DNA from 2 places in the Methylobacterium sp. HJ2 genome. Region 1 is predicted to be linked to the other one. Evidence: predicted binding sites of a transcription regulator. Region 1 holds the regulator's gene; the other holds the start of a gene.
The links. Region 1 encodes PhoB, which activates phosphate uptake and scavenging genes when phosphate is short. Its sites were predicted from a motif close to TGTCATNNANCTGTCAT; they were not measured.

Region 2: a site for PhoB is predicted at 3,111-3,127, ahead of ACS5RC_RS16845 (YdcH family protein). Genes of this name have one in related genera too.

Annotation. Positions count from the first base shown of each region.
Region 1 covers NZ_JBWJYM010000001.1:743,103-748,839, forward strand. Annotated here, with positions in the region: gene pstA (phosphate ABC transporter permease PstA) at 1-659, shown strand, start outside; gene pstB (phosphate ABC transporter ATP-binding protein PstB) at 703-1,500, shown strand; gene phoU (phosphate signaling complex protein PhoU) at 1,542-2,258, shown strand; gene phoB (phosphate regulon transcriptional regulator PhoB) at 2,310-3,011, shown strand; gene ACS5RC_RS03480 (protein-disulfide reductase DsbD family protein) at 3,045-5,186, opposite strand; gene ACS5RC_RS03485 (aminopeptidase P family protein) at 5,247-5,737, opposite strand, start outside.
Region 2 covers NZ_JBWJYM010000006.1:295,560-301,296, reverse strand. Annotated here, with positions in the region: gene ACS5RC_RS16855 (NADH:flavin oxidoreductase/NADH oxidase) at 1-725, opposite strand, end outside; gene ACS5RC_RS16850 (AMP-binding protein) at 812-2,737, opposite strand; gene ACS5RC_RS16845 (YdcH family protein) at 2,915-3,097, opposite strand; gene ACS5RC_RS16840 (YdcH family protein) at 3,279-3,494, shown strand; gene purE (5-(carboxyamino)imidazole ribonucleotide mutase) at 3,693-4,160, shown strand; gene ACS5RC_RS16830 (5-(carboxyamino)imidazole ribonucleotide synthase) at 4,157-5,257, shown strand.

The sequences.
Region 1 (5,737 bases):
TCGCGAATGCGATTCTGGGCAGCCTGATTCTGACAGGCCTCGGGATCGTCATCGCGACGCCGATCGGCGTCATGGCCGGCACCTTTCTCGCCGAGTACGGCCGCACCTCGAAGATCGCGGACGTCATCCGCTTCCTCAACGACATCCTACTGTCGGCGCCCTCGATCCTGATCGGGCTGTTCGTCTATACCCTGATGGTGCGCCCGATGGGCACCTATTCAGGCTGGGCCGGGGGCGTGGCGCTCGCCATCATCGCGACGCCGGTCATCGTGCGCACCACGGAGGACATGCTGCGGCTCGTCCCCGGGACGCTGCGCGAGGCCGGGGCGGCGCTCGGCGCGCCCGCCTCGACCGTGATCATGAGCGTGTCGTGGCGCGCGGCCTCGGCCGGCATCGTCACCGGCATCATCCTGGCGCTCGCCCGAATCGCCGGCGAGACAGCGCCACTGCTGTTCACCGCGCTGAACAACAACAGCTGGTTCAACGCCAACCTAATGGGCGGCGTCGCGAACCTGCCGGTGATGATCTACCAGTTCGCCCTCTCGCCCTATCCGAATTGGCAGCAGCTCGCCTGGGCCGGGGCGCTCCTGATCACCGTCACCATCCTGGCGCTGTCGATCGTCGCCCGCGTCTTCATCAAGCCGCAGCGCGCTCGCTGAGCCGCCCTTCCGAAGGATTCCGAGCATGAGCTTCGCCGCTTCGATGGCCGCAGAGGCTGACCAGCGCCCGCGCGCGGATAGCGCGGCGCCAATCCGCATCGCAGTCAAGGACCTCAACTTCTACTATGGGCAGTTCCACGGCCTGAAGAACGTCAATCTCAATTTCCACGACCGGCAGGTCACGGCCTTGATCGGCCCGTCGGGCTGCGGCAAGTCCACCTTGCTGCGCACGTTCAACCGGATCTACAGTCTCTATCCGGAACAGCGCGCGGAAGGGCAGATCCTGCTCGACGGCGAGAACATCCTGGACGCGAAGATCGACCTGAACGACCTGCGCTCGCGCATCGGCATGGTGTTCCAGAAGCCGACGCCCTTCCCGATGTCGATCTACGACAACGTCGCCTTTGGCATGCGTCTCTACGAAAAGCTGCCGAAATCCGAACTCGATGCCCGCGTCGAGGCTTCGCTGCGCAAGGCGGCGCTCTGGGACGAGGTGAAGGACAAGCTCAAGCAATCCGGCATGGGGCTCTCGGGCGGCCAGCAGCAGCGCCTCTGCATCGCCCGCACGGTGGCTCAGCGCCCGGAGGTGATCCTGTTCGACGAGCCGACTTCGGCCCTCGACCCGATCTCGACTGGCCGCATCGAGGAGTTGATCGAGCAGCTGCGCAACGAATTCACCATCGTCATCGTCACGCACAACATGCAGCAGGCCGCGCGTATCTCGCAGTTCACGGCGTTCATGTATCTGGGCGAGCTAGTCGAGTTCGGGCCGACGAACCGGATCTTCATGAACCCCGAGAAGCGGCAGACCCAGGATTACATCACCGGCCGCTTCGGCTGATCGTCCTGCCTGCACCCCATCTGCCGCCCGAGGATCGAACCATGCCCGGTCACATCGTCAGCTCCTACGACACCGACTTGGAGGATCTGCGCCGCGCGATCTCAGAAATGGGAGGCGTCGCCGAGAAGATGGTCGCTGAAGCCTCCGACGCCCTTGTGCGCCGCGATTCCAGTCTCGCTCAGGCCGTGATCGTGGCGGACAAGCGTCTCGACGCGCTCCAGCGCGACATCGAAGAGCGTTCGGTCCTGTTGATCGCCCGCCGCCAGCCGCTGGCGATCGACCTGCGCGAGACGATCTCGGCCATCCGCGTATCGGGTGATCTCGAGCGGATCGGCGACCTCGCCAAGAACGTGGCCAAGCGCGTGGTGGCGATCAGCGACCAATCTGTCGGCCAGAAGATCGTCATCGGCGTCCAGCACATGAGTGATCTCGCCGAGGCGCAGCTCAAGGACGTGCTCGACGCCTACGCGAGTCGCGACGTCAAGGCCGCGCTGGATGTCTGGGAGCGCGACGGCGCGATCGACGCGCTCTACAACTCGCTGTTCCGCGAGCTCCTGACGTACATGATGGAAGATCCGCGCAACATCTCGTTCTGCACGCACCTGCTGTTCTGCGCCAAGAACGTCGAGCGCATCGGCGACCACACCACCAATATCGCCGAGACGATCCAGTACTTAGCGACCGGCGAAACGCCGACTGGCGACCGACCCAAGAACGACGCTTCCAACTACGCCACCGTCAGCCCGGGTGAGGCCTGACGCGGCCGGGACGAGGACGTCTCCCGGCTCCGAACCGCACGGATTGAGCACATGCGTACCCGTATCCTGATCGTTGAGGACGAAGAGGCGCTCACCACCCTGCTGCGCTACAATCTGGAGGCCGAGGGCTTCGAGGTGGAATCCGCCGCCCGTGGCGATGAGGCGGAGTTGCGCCTCTCCGAGCAGGCACCTGATCTCGTCCTGCTCGACTGGATGCTGCCGGGCCTCTCTGGGATCGAGATCTGCCGCCGGATCCGGGCGCGGCGCGAGACCGAGCGCTTGCCGGTAATCATGCTGACGGCGCGCGGCGAGGAGGGCGACCGGATACGCGGCCTCGGCACCGGCGCCGACGACTACATCGTCAAGCCGTTCTCGGTGCCGGAGCTTCTCGCCCGCGTGCGGGCGCTGTTGCGCCGCTCAAAGCCCGCTCACGTCGCCGATCTGCTGGCGGCCGGCGACATCGAACTCGACCGGGTCAGCCACCGCATCCGCCGCAGCGGCCATGAGATCCATCTCGGACCTACCGAATTCAAGCTGCTGGAGTTCTTGATGCAGAGCCCGGGCCGCGTGTTCTCGCGCGAGCAATTGCTCGACGGGGTCTGGGGTCACGATGTCTACATCGATGAGCGGACGGTCGACGTGCATGTCGGTCGCCTGCGCAAGGCACTGAACCGGCCGCGCCAACCTGATCCGATCCGCACCGTGCGGGGGTCCGGCTACGCCTTCGACGAGACCTTCTCGCTCGAGGCTTGAGGGAGAGCCGCTGCGGTTACAGCTCGGATCGCGTCAGCGCGGCTCCGCCGCGCCAAGCACCGTGGCGCCGGCCGGCCGGACGCTCGCCAGTGCCGCCAGCACCGTGCCCTCGGTGAGGATCTGCGGCAGCACCTCAGGCGCCGCCACGCCCGTGTAAAGCAGGTAGAGCGGCACGCCGCTGCGGCCGTGGCGCTCTAGCAGGCGGGTGATCTCGGGGTTCTGGTTGGTCCAGTCGCCTTTCAGGACGGCGATCCCGCGCGCGCGCATCGCCGCCCGCACCGCTTCGGTCGAGAGCGAGGTGCGCTCGTTGACCTGACAGGTGATGCACCAAGCCGCCGTCATATTGACGAAGACCGGCCTGCCAGCAGCGAGAAGCCCGTCGAGGCGGGCCTGGGTGAAGGCCTCGACACCGTCGGCGTGCGCCTCAGCGCCGGGGGGCAAACGGTCGCGGTCGAGCGTCAGGGCGAGGGCGGCCACCGCGGTCACCGCCAGGATCGCGAGGGCGCGGGTCGCGCGGCCGGCGAGGCCCTCCGCCTCGCGACCGCGCTCCCAGGCCCAGGCGGCGAAGCCCACGAGCACGAGCCCGATCAGTGCCGCGAACAGTCCCTCCGGCCCGATCTGCTGAGCGAGCACCCAGACAAGCCACGCCACCGTGGCGTAGACCGGGAAGGCCAGCACCTGCTTCAGAGCCTCCATCCAGGCGCCCGGGCGCGGCAGAACGCGCACAGCCCCCGGCCACAGGGTCAGCGCCAGAAAGGGCAAGGCGAGCCCGAGCCCGAGGCAGGCGAAGATGACCAGCGCAGCCGCGGCGGACTGCGTGAGCGCGAAGCCGACCGCCGTGCCCATGAACGGCGCCGTGCAGGGCGTCGCTACGATCGTGGCGAGCACGCCGGTAAAGAACGAGCCCTCCAGTCCGGCCCGCCGGGCGAGCCCGTCGCCGAGTCCGACGACCCGACCGCCGAGATGCACGGCGCCCGACAGGCTGAGGCCCATCAGCAGGAGCAGGTAGGCGAGCATCGCCACCACCACGGGCGATTGCAGCTGGAAGCCCCAGCCGAGCCCGGCGCCGCCGCTCTTCAGGACGATCAGCAGCCCGGCGAGGCCAATGAAGCTCGCGAGCACCCCGGCGGTGTAGGCAAGGCCATGCAGGCGGACGCGCTGTTCACTCTCTCCGGAGTGCTGCACGAGCCCCAGGACCTTGATTGACAGGACCGGGAACACGCAGGGCATCAGGTTGAGGATCAGGCCGCCGAGAAGCGCCAACGCCGCCGCGCCCAGCAGCGTCGGCGTTTCGGCGGGCGCCGGCACCGCCGCCGTGGCCGGCATCTGCCCGGCGGGCGGCGGAGGCGCCTCGTCGCCGATGGCGAAGGCCTGCCGCACCGGGCCCGAGCCGAGATCCTCCGTGAGCGTCAGCACGCCCGGCAGGCTGGTCGGCACGGGCTCGCTCGGCGTCGCGCGGGTCAGGGTCAGGTGCAGTCCGCCGGCGTCGATCCGCAGGGTCTGCTCGGCCGCATTGTCGATCGCCGTCTCGGAATAGGGGAAGAAAGCGGCCTCGCGGATCGCGTCGCCTTTCAGCCCTACGGCATCGAGGTTCAGCACCAGATGCTCGCCCTCGCTCGACAGGCGGGCCGGCCAGGGCGAGGTGATCGGCATCGCCGCTCGCGCCCGGGCGAACAAGGCCTGCGCCTCCGCGGCCAGCGCCGCCGCCTTCGTCACCGGCAGCGTCACGGCGAGTTCGGCCGAGCCCGGAACGCACTCCGTCTCACAGACCAGGTAGGTGAGCTTGGCGGCAAGCCGGACCGGGTCCGCCGGGTCGAGGCTCGGGGGCGGGGTGATCCGCGCCAGCAGGATCACCTCGTCCGCGTAGCCGAAATTCATCAGCTGGGCGACAGAAATGCGCTGTGGTGCCGGCCATTGCAGCCGGGCCGCGGAGAAACCGGCGGGCAGCGTCCAGGTCACCTCGGGCGGCAGGCCGGAATCACCGGGGTTGCGCCAATAAACGTGCCAGCCCGGCCGCATCGCCATGCGGATCGCGACGGTGAAGGGTGTGCCCGCCTGGACGCCTGTCGGCTCCGCGAGGAGGCTCGCCCGCACGAGGTCGGCAGGTGCCTTCAGACCCTGGGCGGCGACAGGCCCGAGGCCGAGGCAGAGGAGGAGTACCAGGAGGCGTAGCATCGCGTCCTCCCATAGCACAGCACGGGGCGGCGATCCCGCAACGGTGCGCGGCCGAAGCGCTCAGGCGAGCGGCGCCGTCGCGGCCTCGAGCCAAGCGCGGGTTTCGGCGTCGAGATCGGGCACCAGAGTCTCGCGCACCCGCGCGTGGTAGGCGTCGATCCAGGCGATCTCGCCCGGATCGAGCATCCGGGTCTCGATCAATCGGCGGTCATAGGGCGCGAGCGTCAGCGTCTCGAAGCCTAGCATGGCGCGTTCGCCCCCTGGGATCGTCCGCGGCTCGACGAGGACGAGGTTCTCGATGCGGATGCCGTAGGCCCCGGCCTTGTAGTAGCCCGGCTCGTTCGAGAGGATCATCCCAGGCTCCAACGCCACCGTGCCGGCTTTGGCGATGCGCTGCGGCCCCTCGTGCACCGAGAGGAACGAGCCGACGCCGTGGCCGGTGCCGTGGTCGAAGTCGAGCCCGGCCTGCCAGAGCGGAAGCCGGGCCAGAGTGTCGATCTGCGCGCCTGTCGCGCCGGTGGGGAATACTGCGCGCGCGATGGCGACATGGC
Region 2 (5,737 bases), on a different contig from region 1:
CCGTCCTCCACCCAGTCGGTGGCCGAGACGCGCAGCCAGACCGGGCTGCCCGCCGGGACCACCGCGCGCACCGCGTCGTAGATCTCGAGGGGGAAGCGCATGCGGTTCTCGAGGCTGCCGCCGTAGGCGTCCGTCCGCTTGTTGGCGAGCGGCGAGAGGAATTGATGCAGCAGGTAGCCGTGCGCCCCGTGCAGCTCGACCGCCTCGATGCCGAGGCGGACGGCGCGTTTCGCGGTCGCCACGAACTGCTCGCGCACCCGCTTCAGGTCGGCGGCGTCGAGGGCGTGCGGCGCCACCTCGCCGTCGCCGTGCGCGAGCGCCGAGGGCGCCTCGGTGCGCCAGCCATAGGGATGCTCCGGCGGGATCTGCTGGCCGCCGGACCAGGGCGCCGCGCTCGAGGCCTTGCGGCCCGCATGCGCGATCTGGATGCAGACGGGGATCGGCGCGTAGCCCCGCACCGCGTCGAGGACGCGGCCGAGCGCCCGCTCGCAGCCGTCGTCGTAGAGGCCGAGGTCCCAGGCGGTGATGCGCGCCTCCGGCGAGATCGCGGTCGCCTCCAGCGTCAGCAGGCCCGCGCCCGACATGGCGAGATGGCCCAGATGCATCATGTGCCAGTCGGTCGCCTGCCCGTCGCGCGCCGAGTACTGGCACATCGGCGCGATCAGGATGCGATTCTCGAGCGTCAGCCCGTCGAGGGTCAGCGGTTCGAACAGGCGTACGGTCATGCGCGGGGCTCCCGGGTCGGTCGCCCCCTATCTGTCGCGGCGCGGCCCGGTATGCCAGTCCGGCCCGGCATGGCGGCGTTGCGCTGTCATGGGCCCCCGATTCCGCGCTGCTCCAGGCTGGCGCCGATCTCGTCGAGGACGGCCGCATCGTCGATCGTGGCCGGCATGGTCCAGGGCTCGTGGTCGGCGATGCGCTTCATCGTGGCGCGCAGGATCTTGCCCGACCGGGTCTTGGGCAGGCGCGGCACGGTCAGCGCCAGCTTGAAGGCCGCCACCGGGCCGATCTCGTCGCGCACCTTGGCGACGAGCTCCCGCTCGATCTCGGCGGGGTCGCGCGCAACCTGCGCCTTCAGCACCACGAAGCCGCAGGGCACCTCGCCCTTGAGCGCGTCGCGGATGCCGATCACGGCGCATTCGGCGACGTCCGGATGGCCGGCGAGCACCGCCTCCATGCCCCCGGTCGAGAGCCGGTGGCCGGCGACGTTGATGATGTCGTCGGTCCGCCCGAGCACGGTGATGTAGCCGTCCGCGTCGATCACGCCGGCATCCGAGGTGTCGTAGTAGCCGGGAAACGTCGCGAGGTAGCTCGCGCGCATGCGCGCGTCGGAGCCCCACAGGGTCGGCAGGCAACCGGGCGGGAGCGGCAGGCGGATCGCGATGGTGCCCATCGTGCCGGGTTCGACCGGCTTGCCGCCTTCGTCGAGGACCTGCACGTCGTAGCCCGGCATCGGCAGGCCGGTGCTGCCGTGCTTGACCGGCAGCAGCCCGAGCCCGATCGGGTTGCCGGCGATCGGCCAGCCGGTCTCGGTCTGCCACCAATGGTCGATCACCGGCCGGTCGAGCACCCGTTCGGCCCAGGCCACCGAATCGGGGTCGGCCCGCTCGCCCGCCAGGAACAGGCTGCGGAAGCCCGTGAGGTCGTGGCCGGCGACGAGCGCGCCCTTCGGATCCTCCTTCTTGATCGCCCGCAGCGCGGTCGGGGCCGTGAACAGGCAGACCGCCCCGGTCTCGGCCACCACGCGCCAGAGGGCGCCGGCATCGGGCGTGCCGACGGGCTTGCCCTCGTAGAGCACGGTGGTGCAGCCGTGCAGCAGCGGGGCGTAGACGATGTAGGAATGGCCCACCACCCAGCCGATGTCGGAGGCGCAGAAATAGGTCTCGCCCGGCTGGACGCCGTAGAGGTTGGGCATCGACCACGCGAGCGCCACGAGGTAGCCGCCGGTATCGCGCACCACGCCCTTGGGCTTTCCCGTCGTGCCCGAGGTGTAGAGGATGTAGAGCGGGTCGGTCGCCGCCACGCTCACGCACGCGGCGCGCCGCCCCGCGGCTTCGGCCGCCGCGACGGCCTCGGCCCAGTCGCGGTCGCGGCCCGCGACCAGCGTCGCCGCGCATTGGGGGCGCTGCAGGATCAGGCAGGCCTCGGGCTTGTGCGCGGCGGCGGCGATCGCCGCGTCGAGGAGCGGCTTATAGGCCACCACCCGGTTCGGCTCGATGCCGCAGGAGGCGGCGAGCACCACCTTGGGCCGCGCGTCGTCGAGGCGCACGGCCAGCTCGTTGGCCGCGAAGCCCCCGAACACCACCGAGTGCACGGCGCCGAGCCGGGCGCAGGCCAGCATGCCGAACAGCGCCTCGGGCACCATCGGCATGTAGAGCACCACGCGGTCGCCCTTCCCCACCCCGAGATCGGCGAGCACGGCGGCGAGCGCGGCCACCCGGTCGCGCAACGCGCCGTAGGTGATCGTGCGCTTCGTGCCCGTGACGGGCGACTCGTAGCGGATCGCGGCCTGGTCGCGCCGCGCCCCGTCCGCGTGGCGGTCGACGGCGTTGTGGCAGGCGTTGAGCGTCGCGCCCGGGAACCAGCGGCCGTAGGGGCCGGACTCCGCGTCGAAGGCGCGCTCGGGCGGGTGCGTCCAGTCGATGGCGCGGGCGGCCTCCAGCCAGAAGCCCTCGGGATCGCGGACGGCGGCCGCGTGAACCGACGCGTAGCGTCCGGGCAGGCTGGCGGAGGTCATGGGCGGCGCGTCCTCGGGTCCGCTCTTGCTCGGCGGCGCGCGATCTTAGCAGAGGCGGAGGGCGGGACGGCAAGGTGCCGGACGCAAAACCGCCGCTCCGGGCGTTCCGGAGCGGCGGCTCTGTCGGTCTGGGGAGGAGGGCGAATCAACCGGTCGGGCCGGTCCGGCCCGGACGCCTCAATGGACCGTGTCGGCCGAGGCCTGCAGGCGGTTGATCTCGTCCTTGAGATGGAGCTTCCGTCGCTTCAATTCGGCGATGTGCAGATCGTTTTCCGAGGGCCTGTGGATCGCTTCGTGAATCTCACGCTCGAGGGCTTCGTGCTTCCGGGTGAGTTGGCTCAGATGCGTCTGCAGCGACATGAGGCGAATCTCCTGTCATCGTTCTGACGCCCCGAACCTGCCACATGTGAAGCCGGCTGTCGAAGGCAAACTACGGAGATTTGGCCGGGATGGTGGCGGATCGGTTTCCAAGCTCGGTTGCCGTGCCGGCATGCCTGTCGCATGCTCCGGCGCGGCGTTACGGCGGGTTCAGCAGGCAACAATGACGGTCGATACGGAGGACGGGCAGACGGATCTCGTGGCGGAGCTCGGCCGCCTGAAGGAGGAGCACCGCGACCTCGACAGCGCCATCGACGCCCTCGAGCGCAACGTGGCCGGGGACCAGCTCCAGATCCAGCGCCTGAAGAAGCGCAAGCTCACGCTGCGCGACCGCATCGCCTACGTCGAGGACCAGATCACCCCCGACATCATCGCCTGAGGATCCGGATCGGGATCGGCAGGGGATCGGCATGGGGATCGGGGCGCCGGCCGCCTTGCGGGCCACCGCGCGCGGCTGTAACGCCAGGGTTTCGCCGGAGGCCGCCATCCAGGGCTCCGGCTTCCGTGCGCGGCGCCGCCCGCGCGCAACCCGCGAGACCTGCCCTTGAGCACCTCGGCTGCGCCGGTCGCCATCATCATGGGGTCCCAGTCCGACTGGGCGACGATGCGGCACGCCGCCGAGACCCTCGACGCCCTCGGCATCGCCCATGACGACCGCATCGTCTCCGCCCACCGCACCCCCGACCGGCTCGTGGCCTTCGCCAAGGGCGCCAAGGCGGCGGGCTTCCAGGTGGTGATCGCGGGCGCGGGCGGGGCCGCCCACCTGCCCGGCATGGCCGCCGCCATGACGAGCCTGCCGGTCTTCGGCGTGCCTGTGGAGTCGAAGGCGCTCTCGGGCCAGGACAGCCTGCTCTCGATCGTGCAGATGCCCGCCGGCATTCCGGTCGGCACGCTCGCCATCGGCCGGGCGGGCGCGGTCAACGCCGCGCTCCTGGCCGCGGCCGTGCTGGCGCTCGCCGATCCCGCCCTCGCCGCCCGCCTCGAGGCGTGGCGCGCCAACCAGAGCGCCGCCGTGGCCGAGCGGCCGGAGACCGAGGTTCCGTGACACAGACCCGTCTCGCGCCCGGCGACACGCTCGGCATCGTCGGCGGCGGCCAGCTCGGGCGCATGATCGCCCTGGCGGCGGCGAATTACGGCCTCAAGGTCCACGTCTACGCCCCCGACGCCGACAGCCCGGCCTTCGACGTGGCGAGCGTCGCCACCTGCGCGGCCTACGACGACGCGGAGGCGCTGGCCGCCTTCGCCGACAGCGTCGCGGCCGTCACCTACGAGTTCGAGAACATCCCGCGCGAGACGGCCGACCTCCTCGCCCGGCACGCGCCGCTCCATCCCAGCGCCGACGCGCTCTCGACCACGCAGGACCGCCTGGCCGAGAAGACCTTCATCAACGGGCTCGGCATCCCGACGGCGCCGTTCCGGCAGGTCGACACGCCCGACGATCTCGCCCGGGCGCTGGAGGCGATCGGCCTGCCCGCCGTGCTGAAGACCCGGCGCTTCGGCTACGACGGCAAGGGCCAGCGCATCATCCGCACCGCCGCCGAGGGCGACCGCAACGCCATCTTCGCCGAGTTCGGCGGGGCGCCGCTGATCCTGGAGGGGTTCGTGCCCTTCGAGCGCGAGGTCTCGGTGGTGGCCGCGCGCTCGGGCGACGGCGGCTTCGCGGCCTTCGACCTCTGCGAGAACGAGCACCGCGACCACATCCTCGCCCTCACCCGGGTGCCCGCGCCCGGCCTCGCACCCGAGACGGGGGAGCGCGCCGTGGCGATGGCCCGGCGGATCGCCGAGGCGCTCGACTACGTGGGCGTGCTCGCCGTCGAGATGTTCCTGGTGCGGGACGAGGCCGGCGAGCACCTGATCGTCAACGAGATCGCGCCCCGCGTGCACAATTCCGGGCACTGGACCATCGAGGGCGCCACAACCTCGCAATTCGCCCAGCACGTCCGCGCCGTCTGCGGCTGGCCGCTCGGCGATCCGGCCCGCGTCGGCGGCCTCGCCGTGGAGATGCGCAACCTGATCGGCGCGGAATCGGAGGAGTGGGCGGCGATCCTGAGGCAGCCCGGCGCCCATCTCCATCTCTACGGCAAGGGCGAGGCCCGGCCCGGCCGCAAGATGGGGCACGTCACCCGCCTGAGCCCGCGGTAGCGCCGGGCCTCGCCCCCGCCGGACGGTCGCGATCCCGGTTTCGAACCGGTTCCGCCCGGAAACATGGTCACGCCCGGACCCGTCGCGGGCTTCGGTGCGATCCGCCGGGTCGCCGGCCCGAGGCCCCGGTCGGCCGCGCCGTCGCCCCCGCGTCGTGCGAGCGGCCCTGCGGGGCGGGCCGGTGATTCCACGGGACCCCTTGCGTTCCGGTCCTGTGGGATCGGAGGCGCCCAAACTGGGTCCCTCGGGGCACACCCGACCGTCCGCGCGCGTGCCGGCGGGCCGAATGTCGGCGGGCCGGGGCGCGGGCCATACCTTCGCCACATCCTGACGTTTCGAGAGATCTGTCGCCCGGCCTTAAGCGCGCGTTCACCGCGCCGCGCGAATGTCCCGCCTCCGCCACGCGGATCCGGGTCACGGCGCCCGGCCGGGGCGATGCCCGCCGGGACGGCGCGGCGGGGACGTCGAGGGATCGGGCGC